3 regions of the Bacillus jepli genome follow, and region 3 is predicted to be linked to each of the others. Evidence: a T-box and tRNA genes for the amino acid it is inferred to sense, from the RefSeq annotation. Region 3 holds a T-box; the other regions hold tRNA genes.

Region 1 (7,818 bases), 160 kb from region 3:
CCTCAAGCGTAGGTAAACTTTTTCTTAAAAATAAATAGCCTACTATAATGCTTGTAATCAGAAGGAGTATGATAACGATTCCTGTTAATAAAACAACTCTCGAACGCTTCTTTCTTGGCCATAACCGTCTTTTTATAATGACTTCAGAACTCATATAATCCCCCATCACTTAATTATTTTGAGAAAATTCTAAATATATTATAGTATTCCTATTTAAATTTGTCATGGATATCCTCAACTAGAATTAACATTTTTTTCATACTTCATTTACAGTTTTAAAGGATAATACTAGTAAACGACGAATTACTTCTTTGTATATATTTTTGAGAAAGAAAGGAAGAATCGGATGAACGCACATGAGATCGAGTATAAACTTTATGGAGACGATATGCAGTTTGTTGAAATCGAATTAGACCCAAGTGAAAGTGTCATTGCCGAAGCCGGTGCCATGATGATGATGGAAGATGGCATTTCGATGGAAACAATATTTGGTGACGGATCAGGAGCTGCAGGTGGAGGTCTTTTTGGAAAACTATTAGGAGCTGGTAAAAGGGTACTTACAGGAGAAAGTCTCTTTATGACCGTCTTTACAAATAACAATATGGGGAAAAAACATGTTTCCTTTGCTGCACCCTATCCCGGAAAAATCATTCCTGTTGATTTAAGCATGCTAGGTGGCAAAGTAGTTTGTCAAAAGGATGCCTTTTTATGTGCGGCAAAAGGAGTTTCAGTTGGCATTGATTTTCAACGAAAGTTAGGAACTGGCTTCTTTGGTGGAGAGGGATTCATCATGCAAAAATTAGAAGGAGATGGTCTAGCATTTTTACATGCAGGTGGTACCATACATAAAAAAGAACTTCAACCTGGGGAAATCCTAAGAGTCGATACAGGCTGCCTAGTAGGATTGACGAGGGATGTCGATTATAGCATTGAGTATGTAGGAAAAATTAAAACCGCTTTTTTTGGTGGTGAAGGTCTATTCTATGCTACTGTTAGAGGCCCTGGTACGGTATGGATACAATCACTACCATTTAGCCGCCTTGCAGACCGAATTTTTGCGAGTGCACCTAGAAATGGTGGAAGCACAGGTGAAGGGAGTATTTTAGGAGGACTTGGTAATTTTCTAAATGGGGATGATTAATAAAAGAATAATTAAAGGAAGAACTGGGAGGATAATAAATGGAGGTGTAGAGATGAGACGAAAAAAAGAAGTTGAAGATTTCAATGGTGAAGCTCCATTATTTGATGCGCCAGACGATAAAATTCTTGCTTTTGATATGTTTCGTGGAGTATCCCCTGGGATCTTTTCCGATGTGGACTTAGATAACCCTGCTCAAAAAATCGAAGAGGATATTATGCCCAAAGATTAGTACACCTGGCAACAGGTGTTTTTTTATAGGCTAAAGAAGAACTCTATAAAAAATAAAAAACGCCATGAGAAATTCTCATAACGCTTGATGACCCGTACGGGATTCGAACCCGTGTTACCGCCGTGAAAGGGCGGTGTCTTAACCGCTTGACCAACGGGCCAGATTGTATATTTAAAATCGTCATGGCGGAGAAGGAGGGATTTGAACCCTCGCGCCGCTTACGCGACCTACACCCTTAGCAGGGGCGCCTCTTCAGCCACTTGAGTACTTCCCCAAAAATGGCTCCGCAGGTAGGATTCGAACCTACGACCGATCGGTTAACAGCCGATAGCTCTACCACTGAGCTACTGCGGAATAACAATATGGTGGGCCTAAATGGACTCGAACCATCGACCTCACGCTTATCAGGCGTGCGCTCTAACCAGCTGAGCTATAGGCCCATTAAGGTAAAATTGGAGCGGGTGATGAGAATCGAACTCACGACATCAGCTTGGAAGGCTGAGGTTTTACCATTAAACTACACCCGCATTCATATATGGGGCGGCTGATGGGAATCGAACCCACGAATGTCGGAACCACAATCCGATGCGTTAACCACTTCGCCACAGCCGCCATTAATTTTTTAAAAATAATAAGGTGGCTCAGGACGGAATCGAACCGCCGACACAAGGATTTTCAGTCCTTTGCTCTACCGACTGAGCTACTGAGCCACTACATATGGCGGTCCCGACCGGGATCGAACCGGCGATCTCCTGCGTGACAGGCAGGCATGTTAACCGCTACACCACGGGACCATTTATTAAATATTTAATCTTTTATTTTCAAGACAAATATTATCTTACTATATCTTTTGAATCTAGTCAACAACTTTTTTTAGTTGTTTTTTTGGTTGCGGGGGCAGGATTTGAACCTACGACCTTCGGGTTATGAGCCCGACGAGCTACCAGACTGCTCCACCCCGCGATAATAGAAATCATATAAAATTAAACTATTCTTAAATAATAAATATGGCGGAGGAAGAGGGATTCGAACCCCCGCGGGCTTTAACACCCCTGTCGGTTTTCAAGACCGATCCCTTCAGCCGGACTTGGGTATTCCTCCACATATAAGAAGTTGTAGATGGTGGACCTTGTAGGACTCGAACCTACGACCGGACGGTTATGAGCCGTCTGCTCTAACCAGCTGAGCTAAAGGTCCGTAATGCTTTTAAATTTAATGGTAGCGGCGGAGGGGATCGAACCCCCGACCTCACGGGTATGAACCGTACGCTCTAGCCAGCTGAGCTACACCGCCATAAATCATATAATTATATTTTTTAAAATCATTGGTGGAGCCTAGCGGGATCGAACCGCTGACCTCCTGCGTGCAAAGCAGGCGCTCTCCCAGCTGAGCTAAGGCCCCGATTTTTTAAATGGTCGGGAAGACAGGATTCGAACCTGCGACCCCTTGGTCCCAAACCAAGTGCTCTACCAAGCTGAGCTACTTCCCGTAATATGGCGCGCCCGAAAGGAGTCGAACCCATAACCTTCTGATCCGTAGTCAGACGCTCTATCCAATTGAGCTACGGGCGCATTATTCATTAAGTGGTGCCGAGGACCGGAATCGAACCGGTACGGTAGTCACCTACCGCAGGATTTTAAGTCCTGTGCGTCTGCCAGTTCCGCCACCCCGGCATTGTAAATTTCTTTGGAGCGGAAGACGGGATTCGAACCCGCGACCCCCACCTTGGCAAGGTGGTGTTCTACCACTGAACTACTTCCGCATAATGCGGGTGAAGGGACTCGAACCCCCACGTCAAAGACACTAGATCCTAAGTCTAGCGCGTCTGCCAATTCCGCCACACCCGCAAAACTATTTAAATGGTGAGCCATGAAGGACTCGAACCTTCGACCCTCTGATTAAAAGTCAGATGCTCTACCGACTGAGCTAATGGCTCGTAAGTGGTGCCGGCGATAGGAGTCGAACCCACGACCTACTGATTACAAGTCAGTTGCTCTACCAACTGAGCTACACCGGCATTATTAAGATCTCAAACCACTCTGGATTTGATTGTGATAAGTCGTCCTAATCTCAGATAGCTTATTCAAGAAGCAGCTCGATTAGTACGCTGAAGTAATTTCAAGAAACTTATTCGGTCGTGCTCTACCAACTGAGCTACACCGGCAAAATTTTAAATTAATGGTGGAGGATGACGGGATCGAACCGCCGACCCCCTGCTTGTAAGGCAGGTGCTCTCCCAGCTGAGCTAATCCTCCATCTTCTCCAACCTAGCGACGTCCTACTCTCACAGGGACAAAGTCCCAACTACCATCGGCGCTGAGAAGCTTAACTTCCGTGTTCGGTATGGGAACGGGTGTGACCTTCTCGCTATCGTCACTAGATAAGGTAAAGACAAGATATATTATACTATCTTCAGAATAAATTTCAAGAAGAAATTTTCATTCCTTCAAAACTAGATAACGTTTCTACATTCATTAGAAGAGATTTTGGTTAAGTCCTCGATCGATTAGTATCAGTCAGCTGCACATGTCACCATGCTTCCACCTCTGACCTATCAACCTCGTCATCTTCGAGGGATCTTACTAGTTTAACACTATGGGAAATCTCATCTTGAGGGGGGCTTCATGCTTAGATGCTTTCAGCACTTATCCCTTCCACACATAGCTACCCAGCTATGCCCTTGGCAGGACAACTGGTACACCAGCGGTGTGTCCATCCCGGTCCTCTCGTACTAAGGACAGCTCCTCTCAAATTTCCTACGCCCACGACGGATAGGGACCGAACTGTCTCACGACGTTCTGAACCCAGCTCGCGTACCGCTTTAATGGGCGAACAGCCCAACCCTTGGGACCGACTACAGCCCCAGGATGCGATGAGCCGACATCGAGGTGCCAAACCTCCCCGTCGATGTGGACTCTTGGGGGAGATAAGCCTGTTATCCCCGGGGTAGCTTTTATCCGTTGAGCGATGGCCCTTCCATGCGGAACCACCGGATCACTAAGCCCGACTTTCGTCCCTGCTCGACTTGTAGGTCTCGCAGTCAAGCTCCCTTGTGCCTTTACACTCTACGAATGATTTCCAACCATTCTGAGGGAACCTTTGGGCGCCTCCGTTACTCTTTAGGAGGCGACCGCCCCAGTCAAACTGCCCACCTGACACTGTCTCCAAGGCCGATAAGGCCTTCGGGTTAGAATTTCAATACAGCCAGGGTAGTATCCCACCGACGCCTCCACCGAAGCTGGCGCTCCGGCTTCCAAGGCTCCTACCTATCCTGTACAAGCTGTACCAAAATTCAATATCAGGTTGCAGTAAAGCTCCACGGGGTCTTTCCGTCCTGTCGCGGGTAACCTGCATCTTCACAGGTACTATAATTTCACCGAGTCTCTCGTTGAGACAGTGCCCAGATCGTTACACCTTTCGTGCGGGTCAGAACTTACCTGACAAGGAATTTCGCTACCTTAGGACCGTTATAGTTACGGCCGCCGTTTACTGGGGCTTCGATTCAGAGCTTCGCTTACGCTAACCCCTCCTCTTAACCTTCCAGCACCGGGCAGGTGTCAGCCCCTATACTTCGCCTTGCGGCTTCGCAGAGACCTGTGTTTTTGCTAAACAGTCGCCTGGGCCTATTCACTGCGGCTTTTCAGGGCTATTCACCCTAAAAAGCACCCCTTCTCCCGAAGTTACGGGGTCATTTTGCCGAGTTCCTTAACGAGAGTTCTCTCGATCACCTTAGGATTCTCTCCTCGCCTACCTGTGTCGGTTTGCGGTACGGGCACCTTCTACCTCGCTAGAAGCTTTTCTTGGCAGTGTGGAATCAGGAACTTCGGTACTTTATTTCCCTCGCCATCACAGCTCAACCTTACGGTAAGCGGATTTGCCTACTTACCAGTCTAACTGCTTGGACGCGCATATCCAACAGCGCGCTTACCCTATCCTCCTGCGTCCCTCCATTGCTCAAACGGTAATGAGGTGGTACAGGAATTTCAACCTGTTGTCCATCGCCTACGCTTTTCAGCCTCGGCTTAGGTCCCGACTAACCCTGAGCGGACGAGCCTTCCTCAGGAAACCTTAGGCATTCGGTGGAGGGGATTCTCACCCCTCTTTCGCTACTCATACCGGCATTCTCACTTCTAAGCGCTCCACCAGTCCTCTCGGTCTGACTTCGCTGCACTTAGAACGCTCTCCTACCATTGTTCGTAAGAACAATCCACAGCTTCGGTGATACGTTTAGCCCCGGTACATTTTCGGCGCAGAGTCACTCGACCAGTGAGCTATTACGCACTCTTTAAATGGTGGCTGCTTCTAAGCCAACATCCTGGTTGTCTAAGCAACTCCACATCCTTTTCCACTTAACGTATACTTTGGGACCTTAGCTGGTGGTCTGGGCTGTTTCCCTCTTGACTACGGATCTTATCACTCGCAGTCTGACTCCCGAGAATCAAGTCTTTGGCATTCGGAGTTTGACTGAATTCGGTAACCCGATGAGGGCCCCTAGTCCAATCAGTGCTCTACCTCCAAGACTCTAACTCGAGGCTAGCCCTAAAGCTATTTCGGAGAGAACCAGCTATCTCCAAGTTCGATTGGAATTTCTCCGCTACCCACACCTCATCCCCGCACTTTTCAACGTGCGTGGGTTCGGGCCTCCATTCAGTGTTACCTGAACTTCACCCTGGACATGGGTAGATCACCTGGTTTCGGGTCTACAACCACGTACTATCTCGCCCTATTCAGACTCGCTTTCGCTGCGGCTCCGTCTCTTCAACTTAACCTTGCACGGGATCGTAACTCGCCGGTTCATTCTACAAAAGGCACGCCATCACACATAAATGTGCTTTGACTACTTGTAGGCACACGGTTTCAGGTTCTATTTCACTCCCCTCCCGGGGTGCTTTTCACCTTTCCCTCACGGTACTGGTTCACTATCGGTCACTAGGGAGTATTTAGCCTTGGGAGATGGTCCTCCCAGCTTCCGACGGGATTTCTCGTGTCCCGCCGTACTCAGGATCCACTCAAGAGAGAACGAAGTTTCAACTACAGGGTTGTTACCTTCTCTGACGGACCTTTCCAGGTCACTTCGTCTACTTCGCTCTTTTGTAACTCCGTATAGAGTGTCCTACAACCCCAAGAGGCAAGCCTCTTGGTTTGGGCTATCTTCCGTTTCGCTCGCCGCTACTCAGGAAATCGCGTTTGCTTTCTCTTCCTCCGGGTACTAAGATGTTTCAGTTCCCCGGGTCTACCTTCACTTACCCTATGTATTCAGGTAAGGATACTGCCCCATTACGAGCAGTGGGTTTCCCCATTCGGAAATCTTCGGATCAATGCTTACTTACAGCTCCCCGAAGCATATCGGTGTTAGTACCGTCCTTCATCGGCTCCTAGTGCCAAGGCATCCACCGTGCGCCCTTCATAACTTAACCTATTCGGCTTTGATAAGCGTCGAATCTCTTCGTCACCGCTAGTCGTCATCATCCTCACGTACGTTAAAGTACGCTCCGGTGATTCCTCAATCGGTTCCTCGACCTTCTCGCTTCTCATTCACCTTTAAGTTTTAAAGAACTTTTACTACTTCAATGAATGTTTTGTTACGTTATCTAGTTTTCAAAGAACGAATTTGAAAGCACAAAAGCACTCTCAAAACTGACCACAATACAAAGCGTCTTTTTATGAAGTTCGTAGAACTTCAGTTTCCTTAGAAAGGAGGTGATCCAGCCGCACCTTCCGATACGGCTACCTTGTTACGACTTCACCCCAATCATCTGTCCCACCTTAGGCGGCTGGCTCCTTACGGTTACCCCACCGACTTCGGGTGTTACAAACTCTCGTGGTGTGACGGGCGGTGTGTACAAGGCCCGGGAACGTATTCACCGCGGCATGCTGATCCGCGATTACTAGCGATTCCGGCTTCATGCAGGCGAGTTGCAGCCTGCAATCCGAACTGAGAATGGTTTTATGGGATTGGCTTAACCTCGCGGTTTTGCTACCCTTTGTACCATCCATTGTAGCACGTGTGTAGCCCAGGTCATAAGGGGCATGATGATTTGACGTCATCCCCACCTTCCTCCGGTTTGTCACCGGCAGTCACCTTAGAGTGCCCAACTAAATGCTGGCAACTAAGATCAAGGGTTGCGCTCGTTGCGGGACTTAACCCAACATCTCACGACACGAGCTGACGACAACCATGCACCACCTGTCACTCTGTCCCCGAAGGGAAAATCCTATCTCTAGGAGTGTCAGAGGATGTCAAGACCTGGTAAGGTTCTTCGCGTTGCTTCGAATTAAACCACATGCTCCACCGCTTGTGCGGGCCCCCGTCAATTCCTTTGAGTTTCAGTCTTGCGACCGTACTCCCCAGGCGGAGTGCTTAATGCGTTTGCTGCAGCACTAAAGGGCGGAAACCCTCTAACACTTAGCACTCATCGTTTACGGCGTGGACTACCAGGGTATCTAA
Region 2 (7,818 bases), 1.6 Mb from region 3:
TATGACCTGGGCTACACACGTGCTACAATGGATGGTACAAAGGGCAGCAAAACCGCGAGGTTAAGCCAATCCCATAAAACCATTCTCAGTTCGGATTGCAGGCTGCAACTCGCCTGCATGAAGCCGGAATCGCTAGTAATCGCGGATCAGCATGCCGCGGTGAATACGTTCCCGGGCCTTGTACACACCGCCCGTCACACCACGAGAGTTTGTAACACCCGAAGTCGGTGGGGTAACCGTAAGGAGCCAGCCGCCTAAGGTGGGACAGATGATTGGGGTGAAGTCGTAACAAGGTAGCCGTATCGGAAGGTGCGGCTGGATCACCTCCTTTCTAAGGAAACTGAAGTTCTACGAACTTCATAAAAAGACGCTTTGTATTGTGGTCAGTTTTGAGAGTGCTTTTGTGCTTTCAAATTCGTTCTTTGAAAACTAGATAACGTAACAAAACATTCATTGAAGTAGTAAAAGTTCTTTAAAACTTAAAGGTGAATGAGAAGCGAGAAGGTCGAGGAACCGATTGAGGAATCACCGGAGCGTACTTTAACGTACGTGAGGATGATGACGACAAGTGGTGACGAAGAGATTCGAAGCTTATCAAAGCCGAATAGGTTAAGTTATGAAGGGCGCACGGTGGATGCCTTGGCACTAGGAGCCGATGAAGGACGGTACTAACACCGATATGCTTCGGGGAGCTGTAAGTAAGCATTGATCCGAAGATTTCCGAATGGGGAAACCCACTGCTCGTAATGGGGCAGTATCCTTACCTGAATACATAGGGTGAGAGAAGGTAGACCCGGGGAACTGAAACATCTTAGTACCCGGAGGAAGAGAAAGCAAACGCGATTTCCTGAGTAGCGGCGAGCGAAACGGAAGATAGCCCAAACCAAGAGGCTTGCCTCTTGGGGTTGTAGGACACTCTATACGGAGTTACAAAAGAGCGAAGTAGACGAAGTGACCTGGAAAGGTCCGTCAGAGAAGGTAACAACCCTGTAGTTGAAACTTCGTTCTCTCTTGAGTGGATCCTGAGTACGGCGGGACACGTGAAATCCCGTCGGAAGCTGGGAGGACCATCTCCCAAGGCTAAATACTCCCTAGTGACCGATAGTGAACCAGTACCGTGAGGGAAAGGTGAAAAGCACCCCGGGAGGGGAGTGAAAGAGAACCTGAAACCGTGTGCCTACAAGTAGTCAAAGCACATTTATGTGTGATGGCGTGCCTTTTGTAGAATGAACCGGCGAGTTACGATCCCGTGCAAGGTTAAGTTGAAGAGACGGAGCCGCAGCGAAAGCGAGTCTGAATAGGGCGACATAGTACGTGGTCGTAGACCCGAAACCAGGTGATCTACCCATGTCCAGGGTGAAGTTCAGGTAACACTGAATGGAGGCCCGAACCCACGCACGTTGAAAAGTGCGGGGATGAGGTGTGGGTAGCGGAGAAATTCCAATCGAACTTGGAGATAGCTGGTTCTCTCCGAAATAGCTTTAGGGCTAGCCTCGAGTTAGAGTCTTGGAGGTAGAGCACTGATTGGACTAGGGGCCCTCATCGGGTTACCGAATTCAGTCAAACTCCGAATGCCAAAGACTTGATTCTCGGGAGTCAGACTGCGAGTGATAAGATCCGTAGTCAAGAGGGAAACAGCCCAGACCACCAGCTAAGGTCCCAAAGTATACGTTAAGTGGAAAAGGATGTGGAGTTGCTTAGACAACCAGGATGTTGGCTCAGAAGCAGCCACCATTTAAAGAGTGCGTAATAGCTCACTGGTCGAGTGACTCTGCGCCGAAAATGTACCGGGGCTAAACGTATCACCGAAGCTGTGGATTGTTCTTACGAACAATGGTAGGAGAGCGTTCTAAGTGCAGCGAAGTCAGACCGAGAGGACTGGTGGAGCGCTTAGAAGTGAGAATGCCGGTATGAGTAGCGAAAGAGGGGTGAGAATCCCCTCCACCGAATGCCTAAGGTTTCCTGAGGAAGGCTCGTCCGCTCAGGGTTAGTCGGGACCTAAGCCGAGGCTGAAAAGCGTAGGCGATGGACAACAGGTTGAAATTCCTGTACCACCTCATTACCGTTTGAGCAATGGAGGGACGCAGGAGGATAGGGTAAGCGCGCTGTTGGATATGCGCGTCCAAGCAGTTAGACTGGTAAGTAGGCAAATCCGCTTACCGTAAGGTTGAGCTGTGATGGCGAGGGAAATAAAGTACCGAAGTTCCTGATTCCACACTGCCAAGAAAAGCTTCTAGCGAGGTAGAAGGTGCCCGTACCGCAAACCGACACAGGTAGGCGAGGAGAGAATCCTAAGGTGATCGAGAGAACTCTCGTTAAGGAACTCGGCAAAATGACCCCGTAACTTCGGGAGAAGGGGTGCTTTTTAGGGTGAATAGCCCTGAAAAGCCGCAGTGAATAGGCCCAGGCGACTGTTTAGCAAAAACACAGGTCTCTGCGAAGCCGCAAGGCGAAGTATAGGGGCTGACACCTGCCCGGTGCTGGAAGGTTAAGAGGAGGGGTTAGCGTAAGCGAAGCTCTGAATCGAAGCCCCAGTAAACGGCGGCCGTAACTATAACGGTCCTAAGGTAGCGAAATTCCTTGTCAGGTAAGTTCTGACCCGCACGAAAGGTGTAACGATCTGGGCACTGTCTCAACGAGAGACTCGGTGAAATTATAGTACCTGTGAAGATGCAGGTTACCCGCGACAGGACGGAAAGACCCCGTGGAGCTTTACTGCAACCTGATATTGAATTTTGGTACAGCTTGTACAGGATAGGTAGGAGCCTTGGAAGCCGGAGCGCCAGCTTCGGTGGAGGCGTCGGTGGGATACTACCCTGGCTGTATTGAAATTCTAACCCGAAGGCCTTATCGGCCTTGGAGACAGTGTCAGGTGGGCAGTTTGACTGGGGCGGTCGCCTCCTAAAGAGTAACGGAGGCGCCCAAAGGTTCCCTCAGAATGGTTGGAAATCATTCGTAGAGTGTAAAGGCACAAGGGAGCTTGACTGCGAGACCTACAAGTCGAGCAGGGACGAAAGTCGGGCTTAGTGATCCGGTGGTTCCGCATGGAAGGGCCATCGCTCAACGGATAAAAGCTACCCCGGGGATAACAGGCTTATCTCCCCCAAGAGTCCACATCGACGGGGAGGTTTGGCACCTCGATGTCGGCTCATCGCATCCTGGGGCTGTAGTCGGTCCCAAGGGTTGGGCTGTTCGCCCATTAAAGCGGTACGCGAGCTGGGTTCAGAACGTCGTGAGACAGTTCGGTCCCTATCCGTCGTGGGCGTAGGAAATTTGAGAGGAGCTGTCCTTAGTACGAGAGGACCGGGATGGACACACCGCTGGTGTACCAGTTGTCCTGCCAAGGGCATAGCTGGGTAGCTATGTGTGGAAGGGATAAGTGCTGAAAGCATCTAAGCATGAAGCCCCCCTCAAGATGAGATTTCCCATAGTGTTAAACTAGTAAGATCCCTCGAAGATGACGAGGTTGATAGGTCAGAGGTGGAAGCATGGTGACATGTGCAGCTGACTGATACTAATCGATCGAGGACTTAACCAAAATGATGAATGTAGGAGCGTTATCTAGTTTTGAAGGAATGAATCCTTCAACATAGTCTAGTGGCGATAGCGAAGAGGTCACACCCGTTCCCATACCGAACACGGAAGTTAAGCTCTTCAGCGCCGATGGTAGTTGGGACTTTGTCCCTGTGAGAGTAGGACGTCGCTAGGCAATTATTCCGCAGTAGCTCAGTGGTAGAGCTATCGGCTGTTAACCGATCGGTCGTAGGTTCGAATCCTACCTGCGGAGCCATTGCTTCCATAGCTCAGCTGGTAGAGCACTTCCATGGTAAGGAAGAGGTCAGCGGTTCGAGCCCGCTTGGAAGCTTAAAAAAGGGAATTGTTAAATGGCCCGTTGGTCAAGCGGTTAAGACACCGCCCTTTCACGGCGGTAACACGGGTTCGAATCCCGTACGGGTCACCATTTGGAGGATTAGCTCAGCTGGGAGAGCACCTGCCTTACAAGCAGGGGGTCGGCGGTTCGATCCCGTCATCCTCCACCATTAATTTTATCTTTTGCCGGTTTAGCTCAATTGGTAGAGCACGACCGAATAAGCTTCTTGAAATTACATCAGCGTACTAATCGAACCACTTCTTGAATTAGCTTTTTGAGATTAGGACGACTATACACAATCAAATATTTATTGGTTTGAGATCTTAATATGCCGGTTTAGCTCAATTGGTAGAGCAACTGACTTGTAATCAGTAGGTTGGGGGTTCAAGTCCTCTAGCCGGCACCACCTTAAATGGAGGGGTAGCGAAGTGGCTAAACGCGGCGGACTGTAAATCCGCTCCCTCAGGGTTCGGCGGTTCGAATCCGTCCCCCTCCACCATTTATAGTTTTCGAAAAGCCTTTATTCTTTCTTTGGACAAGTTCAAAAGGATGAAGTAGGCTATTTTTATGGAAATTGTAGATTTAATTAGTAAAATTACTCATATATTGCAGGTAATTGTGCAAGATAATAGGGTAATTGAATACAACAAATTTCCGGTTAATAACTTGAGATGAAGTTTAATTAATGGGCTATAGCCAAGCGGTAAGGCAACGGACTTTGACTCCGTCATTCGTAGGTTCGAATCCTGCTAGCCCAGCCATTTTAGAGCCATTAGCTCAGTCGGTAGAGCATCTGACTTTTAATCAGAGGGTCGAAGGTTCGAGTCCTTCATGGCTCATCTCATATGCGGAAGTAGTTCAGTGGTAGAACACCACCTTGCCAAGGTGGGGGTCGCGGGTTCGAATCCCATCTTCCGCTCCACGAACTACTTCTTTTTCGTATTTAGGGGCCTTAGCTCAGCTGGGAGAGCGCCTGCTTTGCACGCAGGAGGTCAGCGGTTCGATCCCGCTAGGCTCCACCAATTGAATGACGTATATCGTATAAACCTTAAAGGGTTTATTTTTTTTGCATAAATCCAGAAATATCCTCATCCCTCCCCGGTCATAGTGTATAGATATACATGATTTTGTTGAGTTGAGTCAATCTATTGAAAGCAGTTACAATAGAGTATATGGGAGAGGGGGCATTTAATCATGAAGAAGGATATATCGATTATTGGAGTACCAATGGACTTAGGTCAGATGCGTAGAGGCGTCGATATGGGACCAAGTGCCATTCGTTATGCTGGTGTGGTTGAACGATTAGAAAGGCTTGACTTTGATATAGATGATTTAGGTGATATCGAAATTACTCGTCCAACTCGTGAGGAAGTGGCCAATGATGAAAATTTAAAAAATCTTGAGAAAGTATCTGAAGCCAATGAGAAGCTTGCTGCTACGGTTGATGAGGTCATACTGAATGGAAGATTTCCACTTGTTTTAGGTGGCGACCATAGCATTGCCATTGGAACACTTGCTGGGGTTTCAAAACATTATAAAAATTTAGGGGTCATTTGGTATGATGCTCATGGTGATTTAAACACGGCAGACACCTCACCATCTGGCAATATTCATGGAATGCCACTTGCGGCAAGCCTCGGACTTGGCCATAAGCGTCTCACTGATATTGCTGGATATACTCCAAAGCTCAAAACTGAAAACGTTGTCATAATAGGGGCGAGATCACTCGATGATGGTGAGAAAGCATTAATTAAACAGCTAGGGATTAAAGTGTATACGATGCATGAAGTTGATCGTTTAGGTATGACAAAGGTCATGGAAGAAACGATTCGTTATCTGAAAGACAGAACAGATGGTGTACACTTATCATTAGATTTAGATGGTCTTGATCCACATGATGCACCAGGCGTGGGAACCCCTGTACTTGGCGGGATTAGTTACCGTGAAAGCCATTTGGCGATGGAGATGTTAGAGGAATCGAAATTAATTACGTCTGCTGAATTCGTGGAGGTTAATCCAATTTTAGATGATAAAAATAAAACAGCTTCAGTTGCTGTTGCTTTAATGGGTTCTTTATTTGGAGAAAAACTTCTGTGAGGACTTCACAGTATCTCGGGGATTAAGGGGTACTGTGTTTTTTATTTTTAAAGATTTGAATTCTGCCACATAAACTAGCCAAAATTTGTTAAAATGAAAATTATGGAGAAAATGAAACCTTTTTTAAGGTCAATCGTAAATAATGATACCCGCAGTGGCGGAGGTATACAAAATGGAGACTATCATCAAAAACAGAATTAGGCAGATAAAAAATGGAGATCAGAATGCATTTGCGGAGATAGTAGAATTTTACAAAGACAAGGTTTTTCAAATATGCTATCGTATGCTTGGAAACCGACATGAGGCGGAGGATATTGCACAGGAAGCCTTTATTCGGGCTTATGTTAATATTCATAGCTATGATTTGAATAAAAAGTTTTCAACATGGTTATATCGGATAGCAACGAATCTGTCGATTGACCGCATTCGTAAGAAAAAGCCTGACTACTATCTAGATGCTGAGCTTGCGGGCTCAGATGGACTAACTATGTATTCGCAGATTGCCGCAGATGCTGCATTACCGGAGGACGAGCTAGAAACGATGGAGCTTCAAGAATTAATTCAATCAGAAATAATGAAGCTTCCGGATAAGTATCGTTCGGTTATTGTTTTAAAATACATCGAGGAGTTTTCGCTAAAGGAAATTAGTGAAATTCTTGACCTACCGGTGGGTACGGTAAAAACAAGAATTCACAGAGGTCGAGAAGCATTACGAAACCAGCTTCGACATGTATAGGGGTGAGAAAGAATGAACTGTTCAGAAAACAACATGATTGAATTAATGCACAATTACCTAGATGAAGACATTTCTGAAGAGGAAGAGAAGCTACTACGTGAGCACTTGCTAACATGCGAATCATGTCATCAACATTTTCATGAGCTAAAGAAAACCATTGCGTTGGTACAAAGTACTTCTCACATTTCCGCACCTAACGATTTCACATTAAAGGTCATGCAAAATTTACCGAAGGAAAAACGTACTGTGAGTTTTAGACGCTGGTTTAGAGAGCATCCAATGTTGACAGCAGCCTCACTCTTTCTTTTATTAATGGCAGGAAGTCTTTTTTCAGTCTGGAGTGAAAGTGAGCAATTCTCTGTTTCAAAGCAACCTAATTTAATTGTAGAAAACAATACCGTCATTGTTCCCGAAGGCGAAACTGTAAAAGGCGATGTCGTTGTAAAGAACGGAAAGATCGTAATTGAGGGAGAAGTAGACGGAGATGTTACAGTTATAAACGGTGAGAACTATATGGCCTCAGCTGGAAATGTTACTGGTAATATCAAAGAAGTCAACCAGATGTTTGAGTGGCTTTGGTACCATATAAAAAAGGTAGGAACAGATGCAATTCACATTTTTGATCAAGAAGAATAGACCATCGCACACGGTGGTCTTTTTTCTTTTTTGAATTTGAGCTTATCCTCCTACCAATTTGTAATTGGTACATGAAAGTTATATGATATAATATTATAGCTAACTATGTTTTTTGGATTATTTCATAGAGGAAGTGTGAGAATGTCATTTAATGAACTCCCATTACTAGGTTACCTCGGCATTTTTTTAGATGTTCTCCTTGTCTGGTATGTGATATATAAATTATTATCCCTTATACGCGGAACAAAAGCTGTTCAGTTATTAAAGGGTATTATCGTAATCGTTTTTATCCGCTTATTGAGTAGCCTATTAGAATTACATACATTGTTTTGGTTAGTGGACCAGGTAATGGATTGGGGATTCTTGGCGATTATCGTCATCTTCCAGCCTGAATTGCGAAGGGCATTGGAACAGCTGGGGCGCGGAAAAATATTCTCCAGAAGTGGTACGGATGAAGATGATCAGCAGGCCAAATTAA
Region 3 (7,818 bases):
CCTTTCACAAATTTGCTCCACAGGGAGTAAGCGGTGTTGTGATTATTTCGGAATCACATCTAACAATTCACAGTTTTCCTGAACATGGTTATGCAAGTATTGATGTTTACACATGTGGGGATTTAGATCCAAATATTGCTGCAAACTATATTGCTGAGGCGCTTGGTGCGCAAACGCGTGAGAATATTGAACTTCCACGTGGTATGGGCCCGGTGCAAGTAAAGACAGCGCAAGTTAAAGTACTTTAAAAATAAATATGAATCATCTAAAATAGGAAGAGGTGTAATTAACTACACCTCTTTTTTTACATTTATAAGTTATATCATTTACTATATGAATTTTACAAGGAGTGGGATATATGGGATTGCAAGCGTTCTTTTCTAATCACAGTGAAACAAGAGACAAACATTCGGACGAGCTTTTAAGAAGTCATTATTATAAAACATCAAATAAAAAAGCGATCGAAGCAGTAAAAAAGGTGATACAGAATTTAGATGGCTACCATCTCAACTCAGTATCAGAAGAACGAGGAGAAATGAGCATCTCAATCAAAAAAGGAAGAAAAGCCTTTGTTGTAGCAACAATCGTCTCCGTTAGACCATTTGAAACAGCCATTGATTTTGCAGTAACAACAGAAACATTACTGCTACCCATCGATTTTGGCTATAGCCGAAAGGTAATCATGAATTTATATCAGCACCTAGATAAAGAGCTACCGCTAATCGGAAAAGGGGAATCTTAATAACAGCAATTTCCTGAGTAAAAACCCTTGTCCTACTAAAGTCTTTCTTATAAGATGAATACATAGAGTTCTCCTCGGAAGGGAGTTGTTACCATTGAGATGCCCTACTTGTCACCATAATGGAACAAGAGTTTTGGATTCACGTCCGGTTGATGATAGTCGATCCATCCGCAGAAGACGTGAATGTGAAAAATGCCAATATCGTTTTACAACATTTGAAAAAGTAGAGGAAATTCCTTTAATTGTGGTTAAAAAAGAAGGAACACGTGAGGAATTTAGCCGGGAAAAGATGCTCCGTGGGCTAATTAAAGCATGTGAAAAACGTCCGGTTTCTTTAAAGCAATTAGAGGATATCACCCACGAAGTTGAAAAGGAATTGAGGAGTCAAGGGATTGCAGAAGTGAAAAGCGATACGATTGGTGAGTATGTCATGAATCATCTGGCAAAAGTGGATGAAGTAGCATATGTTCGCTTTGCATCCGTATATCGTCAGTTTAAAGATATAAATGTATTTATTGATGAATTAAAGGAATTAATTAAACGGGAACGTTAAGGGCTTAAGAACTTTTAAGCTCTTTTTTTCACTAAATAAAGAAGAAATGGAAGGCCTTGATGAAATGGAGCATTGGAAGGAATTAGTACCAGTTGATCGCTACATCGTTCATGCTGCAGACCTTTTGCATGACTATGATCGGAAAATCGTCTCATTGCTATACCAGCCTCTAATTGGCATGAAAGCCTTCAGTCTTTATATGACCCTGTGGAGTGAATTGGAGCAAAACCGACTATGGAGTGATGAAGGTACCCATTATACATTAATGGCGCTACTTCAAACGAATCTTGAGGAAATTTATCAAGAACGATTAAAGCTTGAAGGCATTGGGCTATTAAAAACATTTGTAAAGTCTGATGAAGATTCTAGAAGTTTTATTTATGAACTTCAAGCACCCCTTTCGCCGAAAGCTTTTTTTACGGATGGTGTTCTTAATGTTTACTTATATAACAGGCTTGGTAAGAGTAAATTTTTTAAACTTAAGCAGTTCTTTTCAGATAGTGAAATAGATATAGATTCGTACAAACCCATTACAAAAGCTTTTAGCGAAGTATTTGAATCGGTTAAAGTAAAAATGATTTCCACAATTAGTGATGAAATGCATCATAACCTTGAACGAGATGAAAATACAGAATTCATGGACCGAAATGAAGATAAAAAGCTTTTAATAGAAAATGAAAACTTTAATTTTGATTTGTTCTTTGCAGGTATTTCTGATGTGATGATACCTAAAAAATCGATTACCCCTCGAGTAAAAGAGGCAATCACAAAGCTCTCCTTTCTCTACGGAATTGATCCGATTGAAATGCAAGGGATTGTTATGAGCGCCCTTGACCCCAATGAAAAAATTGATATTGAAAAGTTAAGAAAGGCTTCAAGGGATTGGTATCAATTTGAAACGGGAAATGAATTACCTACTCTGACGGAAAAAATTCAACCGTTAGCAACTCAAACAATGGTTAATAAAGTTCCGCAAACAAAGGAAGAGGAATTAATACAAAAGCTTGAAAGAATTTCTCCGAAAGAGTTTCTAATTGATGTTTCTGGGGGAGCGCAGCCGTCTGTCTCCGAATTAAAAATCATTGAAGAGGTCATGTTCCGACAAAACCTTCTTCCAGGTGTTGTGAATGTACTGTTGTATTATGTCATGTTAAAATCAGATATGAGACTAACAAAGTCCTATATTGAAACCATTGCGAGCAACTGGGCACGTTTGAATATTAAGACAGTAAAAGAGGCAATGGAAACAGCTAAGAAGCATAATTGGACCGCTGATAAAAAGACAAATAAATATAAAAGACAACCAATTCGCAAAGAATTATTGCCTGATTGGCTAAAGCAAGAAGAAGGACCGCAAGCAGAAGCACCAAAACAGGAAGAAACACATGATCCATCGTTTGAGGAAAAGAAGCGTTTATTCGAGGAAAGACTGAAAAAAAAGAGCAAATAGGGTGGGGGTGAGGACGTGAAACCGATTCAAAATTCTTTAAAAAAACTATCTAATAGCACTGGATTTCAGCAGCGATATGAACAAATCAAGCATGAGGTATTGAATCATCCAGAGGTAAGGGACTTTATAAATGTCCATCAAGACGAAATTTCGAGTGATACAATCAATAGAAGTCTTGGTAAGTTGTACGAGTATATTAACCAAAGCAAGGAATGTAATAAATGTGCAAGCCTTGATACATGTAAAAACATGCTACAGGGATATCATCCTCAACTCGAACTTAAAGGCAATTCAATCGATTTAAGCTATGAAAGATGTCCGAAAAAGGTTATGTATGATGAGCAGATTAAATATAAGTCATTAATTAAAAGTATGTATGTTCCAAAGGATATTCTTGATGCATCCCTTGAATCTATTGAATTTGATGAAGGCCGTTCGGATGCGATTTTATTAATCCAGGAATTTCTTGATCATTATGAACCAGGTAAACGGATGCAAGGACTATATTTATACGGTTCATTTGGGATTGGGAAAACCTATTTTTTAGGGGCACTTGCAAATGGTTTGGCACAAAAAAAGGTAGCATCCATGCTCGTCTATGTACCGGAATTTATGAGAGAATTAAAGGGTTCCCTTCAAGATCAATCCATCAATTCTAAAATTGATGCAGTCAAAAAGGTCCCAGTTTTAATGCTTGATGATATTGGGGCAGAATCGATGTCCAGCTGGATGCGTGATGATATTCTTGGAAGTATTCTACAATATCGGATGCTTGAAAACCTACCTACCTTCTTCACTTCAAACTTTGATTTCAAAGGACTTGAACACCACTTATCCTATACACAACGTGGTGAAGAGGAAAAGGTAAAAGCAGCTAGAATCATGGAACGAATTAAATATTTAGCGAAACCAGTTGAACTTAAAGGGAACAATCGTCGCTACTAACTTTATTCAGCCGGTTTTACCCGGCTGAATAAAGTTAGAGCCTCCGGCGGATGCCACGATTTTTCAGAGGAAATTTTTCGAGCTGTAAGATCAAAGACTAAGAACGCCACATCCTGTGGCAACGTCTTTATGACCCACTTCATGTGGGCCTAAAAATCGGGCGCAAATACACCAAGGCGCATTTGATTCAAGCATATAGCTATCTCAAAAAAGGGATAGCTATTTTTTTATATTCTAAAGTTGTCCCATTAACCATATACATGTAACAGGGTAATGGTATTGGTGAAATGGGGGGACTAGCTTGATTGAAATGCATTTTCAAGAAATAACAGATGCACAAAAAATGTATAAGGGCTTACTAAGTAAGGCGAAAGCTCTTTCTATAGATTACATAGAGGTTGTAAATGAAGAAGAAAAAGTGGTGGCGGTTTTCGCATCAGAAAAAACAAATTATGTTGTACAGGTCGTGATTATTCCGGTAATGACCGAATTTATAATCAAAAATAAAGAAGATCATTGGATTCTGGATTATATCGAAAACATATTTTACTTTACTGATTTTGAAGAGAAAAAACAAATTTTAGAGATTGCAAAAGCGTTAATGGATGGGAATAACCCTGATATCCCTGCTGTGCAGGATGTCGTTCCGCGTGAACAACTGATAGCTGAAGCACTTCACGAATTCCTGCAGGTTCCCATTTCTTTTTCCTTTGAATCGTTTTTAAAGTTTCGTATGCGCTCGTATAATGAAATATTATTACAAATTGTGGAGTCAGCAATTGACGAGTACAAACTGGAGCAAGAGTATCAAACGTTTATCCAAGGACTGCGAGAATTTCGAGAAAAGCGGGAACCAAAGCTTGAACAATTACATATTTTACATGATGAGCAATTTTATTTTTATACTGACACATTTACTGAGATTAAACGAAATGAGCTTTTCAAGTTTATCGATCGAAAATTAATTTTACATCAGCCGATGTATATTGATTCTGCGGTTTTGGCACCATTAGTATCAATTGCACCTAAATCAATATCAATTTATACCGATCAGATTGATAATGGAATGATCCAAACCATTCACAACATTTTTTTAGAGAATGTCACGATTTATACAAAGAAGTCCTTTGAAAATCAACGTCTGAAAGCAAAAAAAATATAAAATATGCAAAGTGCCCTTGATTTAACTTTTAAATAAGACTATAATACACACATATTACAAATGATACATTTATAATTAAAAGTTATGATGAGGACACGATGGTATAATTACGGTTTTTAGAGAGGGAAGCCAAGGCTGGAAGCTTCCTAACACGAATGATACTATTACCACCTCTAAACTTCAGTAGTGAACCTTTGTATACAAAGCTGTAATTACTGACGGGTTAACCGTTATTTATTTCTTGAGCCATTCGATTTTTTGAATGGAAACAAGGGTGGAACCACGATACAAATACTCGTCCCTTTTATTTGGGACGGGTATTTTTTATTTTCAAAAAGAATAAGGAGTTGAAAACTGATGTCAGATGTAGTAAAAATTACATTCCCAGACGGAGCAGTGAAGGAGTTTCCTAAAGGAACAACAACAGAAGAAATTGCAGGCTCAATCAGCCCAGGACTAAAGAAAAAATCAATTGCCGGTAAATTTAACGGCAAGGAAATTGATTTGCGAACTGAAATCCATGAAGATGGTGAAATAGCAATCATTACCCAAGATACTGATGCAGCGTTAGAAATCATGCGACACAGTACAGCTCACTTAATGGCGCAAGCGATTAAGCGTCTATACAAAGACGTTAAGCTTGGTGTAGGTCCAGTTATTGAAAATGGCTTCTACTATGATATCGATATGGAAAAGTCATTAACACCTGAGGATCTACCTGAAATTGAAAAAGAAATGAAAAAAATTATAAATGAAAATCTTGAAATTCACCGGATAGAGGTTTCACGAGATGAAGCGATTCGTCGCTACGAAGAGATTGGTGACGAGCTAAAGCTTGAGTTGATTCAAGATATTCCAGAAGGAGAACCTTTATCTATTTATGAGCAAGGTGAATTCTTTGACCTTTGTCGTGGTGTTCATGTTCCTTCAACAGGAAAAATTAAAGAATTTAAACTATTAAGCATTGCTGGTGCATACTGGCGCGGGGATAGCGACAACAAGATGCTTCAACGTATTTATGGGACTGCATTCTTCAAAAAAGCAGAGCTTGAAGAACATCTTCGTTTCCTTGAAGAGGCTAAAGAGCGTGACCATCGAAAATTAGGTAAGGAACTAAGCCTCTTTACAAACTCACAAAAAGTAGGGCAAGGCTTACCTTTATGGCTTCCAAAAGGTGCGACTATTCGTCGTGTGATCGAACGCTATATTGTGGATAAAGAAGTTAGACTAGGCTATGATCATGTGTATACACCTGTTCTTGCAAATGTCGATCTATATAAAACTTCAGGTCACTGGGATCATTATCAAGATGACATGTTCCCGGTAATGGAAATGGATAATGAAGAGCTTGTGCTTCGTCCAATGAACTGCCCGCATCACATGATGATCTACAAAAATGGCATTCACAGCTATCGTAAGCTTCCAATCCGCATTGCGGAATTAGGAACAATGCATCGTTATGAAATGAGTGGGGCATTATCTGGTCTGCAACGTGTTAGAGGAATGACTCTAAATGATGCGCATATCTTCGTCCGTCCAGACCAAATTCAAGAAGAGTTTAAGCGTGTTGTTAACCTTATTTTAGAAGTTTATAAAGACTTTGATATTAAAGACTACAGCTTCCGTCTTTCTTATCGCGATCCTGCTGATACTGAAAAATACTTCGATGATGATGCGATGTGGGAAAAAGCGCAAGCTATGTTAAAAGCTGCAATGGATGACCTAGGTCTTAATTATTTTGAGGCAGAAGGTGAAGCAGCATTCTATGGTCCAAAGCTTGATGTTCAAGTTCGTACAGCACTTGGAAAAGATGAAACACTTTCAACAGTTCAGCTTGACTTCTTATTACCGGAACGCTTTGATTTAACTTATATAGGTGAAGACGGAAAACAACATCGTCCAGTCGTCATCCACCGTGGCGTTGTATCTACAATGGAACGCTTTGTTGCTTATCTAATTGAAGAATACAAAGGCGCATTCCCAACTTGGTTAGCACCTGTTCAGGTTCAAGTCATACCAGTTTCTCCAGATGTTCATTTAGACTATGCGAAGAGTGTTCAAGAGAAGCTTCAAGCAGAAGGCTTACGTGTAGAAATAGATGACCGCGATGAAAAAATCGGCTATAAAATTCGTGAAGCCCAGATGCAAAAAGTTCCATTTATGCTCGTTGTAGGAGACAATGAGATGGGGGAAAATGCAGTAAACGTACGTAAATATGGCGAGCAAAAATCAGAGACTATGTCGTTTGATACATTCCTTGCTGCTATTCTACAAGAAGTTAAAAAATAAAAAAGTCTTGTCAAATATAAAAGTGCATGCTAGAATAAATTTCGTTGTGTTATTCTAGTCATGCACCGTTTGACAGAAACCATCTTACATGTTATACTTCTTTAGGTAATTGAATACTTGTTTGATAAAGTAGAAGCACCCGCTTCTCACCTGATTGACGCAAATTGCAGTTGGTAGGTCTTACGTTCATTAATCATTAATGTGTAAATGAATTGTAATAGTGTGGGTGTATATACATTCACACTTTTTTATTTGTCTCAAATCTGTAAAATGCGCAAGATTTCAAACGAGGCATTCAGTAAATGCGTAAGTGAAAATACCTTGGAGGTGGCTAATTATTAGCAAAGACATGATGGTAAACGAGGGCATTCGTGCCCGTGAGGTTCGTTTGATTGGTTCAAATGGTGATCAGCTAGGAATTAAATCCAAAAATGAAGCATTAGAGATTGCTGCTAGAGCAAATCTTGATCTTGTACTAGTTGCCCCAAATGCGAAACCCCCTGTATGTCGTATTATGGACTACGGTAAATTTCGATTTGAGCAACAGAAAAAGGATAAAGAAGCTCGCAAAAATCAAAAGGTTATTAACATCAAGGAAGTTAGACTTAGTCCGACAATTGATGAGCATGATTTTAATACAAAGCTTCGCAACGCAATCAAATTCCTTGAAAAAGGTG

What was found. The T-box of region 3 lies ahead of thrS (threonine--tRNA ligase). A T-box ahead of a tRNA ligase gene usually reads a tRNA of that ligase, here a tRNA-Thr.
Region 1: it encodes a tRNA-Thr, which carries the amino acid that the T-box ahead of thrS (threonine--tRNA ligase) is inferred to sense. The anticodon was not compared.
Region 2: it encodes a tRNA-Thr, which carries the amino acid that the T-box ahead of thrS (threonine--tRNA ligase) is inferred to sense. The anticodon was not compared.

The regions. Positions count from the first base shown of each region.
Region 1 is NZ_JBDFMO010000001.1:2,293,607-2,301,424, reverse strand. Features, by position in the region: gene ABC371_RS11840 (penicillin acylase family protein) at 1-154, opposite strand, end outside; gene ABC371_RS11835 (TIGR00266 family protein) at 347-1,141, shown strand; gene ABC371_RS11830 (hypothetical protein) at 1,194-1,370, shown strand; tRNA gene ABC371_RS11825 (tRNA-Glu) at 1,459-1,530, opposite strand; tRNA gene ABC371_RS11820 (tRNA-Ser) at 1,554-1,644, opposite strand; tRNA gene ABC371_RS11815 (tRNA-Asn) at 1,650-1,724, opposite strand; tRNA gene ABC371_RS11810 (tRNA-Ile) at 1,734-1,810, opposite strand; tRNA gene ABC371_RS11805 (tRNA-Gly) at 1,824-1,897, opposite strand; tRNA gene ABC371_RS11800 (tRNA-His) at 1,907-1,982, opposite strand; tRNA gene ABC371_RS11795 (tRNA-Phe) at 2,008-2,080, opposite strand; tRNA gene ABC371_RS11790 (tRNA-Asp) at 2,089-2,164, opposite strand; tRNA gene ABC371_RS11785 (tRNA-Met) at 2,257-2,333, opposite strand; tRNA gene ABC371_RS11780 (tRNA-Ser) at 2,379-2,471, opposite strand; tRNA gene ABC371_RS11775 (tRNA-Ile) at 2,491-2,567, opposite strand; tRNA gene ABC371_RS11770 (tRNA-Met) at 2,587-2,663, opposite strand; tRNA gene ABC371_RS11765 (tRNA-Ala) at 2,696-2,771, opposite strand; tRNA gene ABC371_RS11760 (tRNA-Pro) at 2,783-2,859, opposite strand; tRNA gene ABC371_RS11755 (tRNA-Arg) at 2,865-2,941, opposite strand; tRNA gene ABC371_RS11750 (tRNA-Leu) at 2,955-3,043, opposite strand; tRNA gene ABC371_RS11745 (tRNA-Gly) at 3,058-3,132, opposite strand; tRNA gene ABC371_RS11740 (tRNA-Leu) at 3,137-3,217, opposite strand; tRNA gene ABC371_RS11735 (tRNA-Lys) at 3,231-3,306, opposite strand; tRNA gene ABC371_RS11730 (tRNA-Thr) at 3,312-3,387, opposite strand; tRNA gene ABC371_RS11725 (tRNA-Val) at 3,550-3,625, opposite strand; rRNA gene rrf (5S ribosomal RNA) at 3,636-3,751, opposite strand; rRNA gene ABC371_RS11715 (23S ribosomal RNA) at 3,857-6,787, opposite strand; rRNA gene ABC371_RS11710 (16S ribosomal RNA) at 7,064-7,818, opposite strand, start outside.
Region 2 is NZ_JBDFMO010000001.1:892,958-900,775, reverse strand. Features, by position in the region: rRNA gene ABC371_RS04585 (16S ribosomal RNA) at 1-331, shown strand, start outside; rRNA gene ABC371_RS04580 (23S ribosomal RNA) at 608-3,538, shown strand; rRNA gene rrf (5S ribosomal RNA) at 3,594-3,709, shown strand; tRNA gene ABC371_RS04570 (tRNA-Asn) at 3,716-3,790, shown strand; tRNA gene ABC371_RS04565 (tRNA-Thr) at 3,793-3,865, shown strand; tRNA gene ABC371_RS04560 (tRNA-Glu) at 3,887-3,961, shown strand; tRNA gene ABC371_RS04555 (tRNA-Val) at 3,965-4,040, shown strand; tRNA gene ABC371_RS04550 (tRNA-Thr) at 4,202-4,277, shown strand; tRNA gene ABC371_RS04545 (tRNA-Tyr) at 4,286-4,370, shown strand; tRNA gene ABC371_RS04540 (tRNA-Gln) at 4,558-4,632, shown strand; tRNA gene ABC371_RS04535 (tRNA-Lys) at 4,638-4,710, shown strand; tRNA gene ABC371_RS04530 (tRNA-Gly) at 4,719-4,793, shown strand; tRNA gene ABC371_RS04525 (tRNA-Ala) at 4,818-4,893, shown strand; gene rocF (arginase) at 5,066-5,968, shown strand; gene sigW (RNA polymerase sigma factor SigW) at 6,141-6,704, shown strand; gene ABC371_RS04510 (zf-HC2 domain-containing protein) at 6,717-7,340, shown strand; gene cdaA (diadenylate cyclase CdaA) at 7,482-7,818, shown strand, end outside.
Region 3 is NZ_JBDFMO010000001.1:2,457,664-2,465,481, forward strand. Features, by position in the region: gene speD (adenosylmethionine decarboxylase) at 1-248, shown strand, start outside; gene ABC371_RS12595 (cytosolic protein) at 359-742, shown strand; gene nrdR (transcriptional regulator NrdR) at 837-1,295, shown strand; gene ABC371_RS12605 (replication initiation and membrane attachment family protein) at 1,360-2,745, shown strand; gene dnaI (primosomal protein DnaI) at 2,761-3,690, shown strand; gene ytxC (putative sporulation protein YtxC) at 4,001-4,852, shown strand; T-box leader at 4,928-5,158, shown strand; gene thrS (threonine--tRNA ligase) at 5,210-7,141, shown strand; ribosomal protein L20 leader region at 7,263-7,397, shown strand; gene infC (translation initiation factor IF-3) at 7,476-7,818, shown strand, end outside.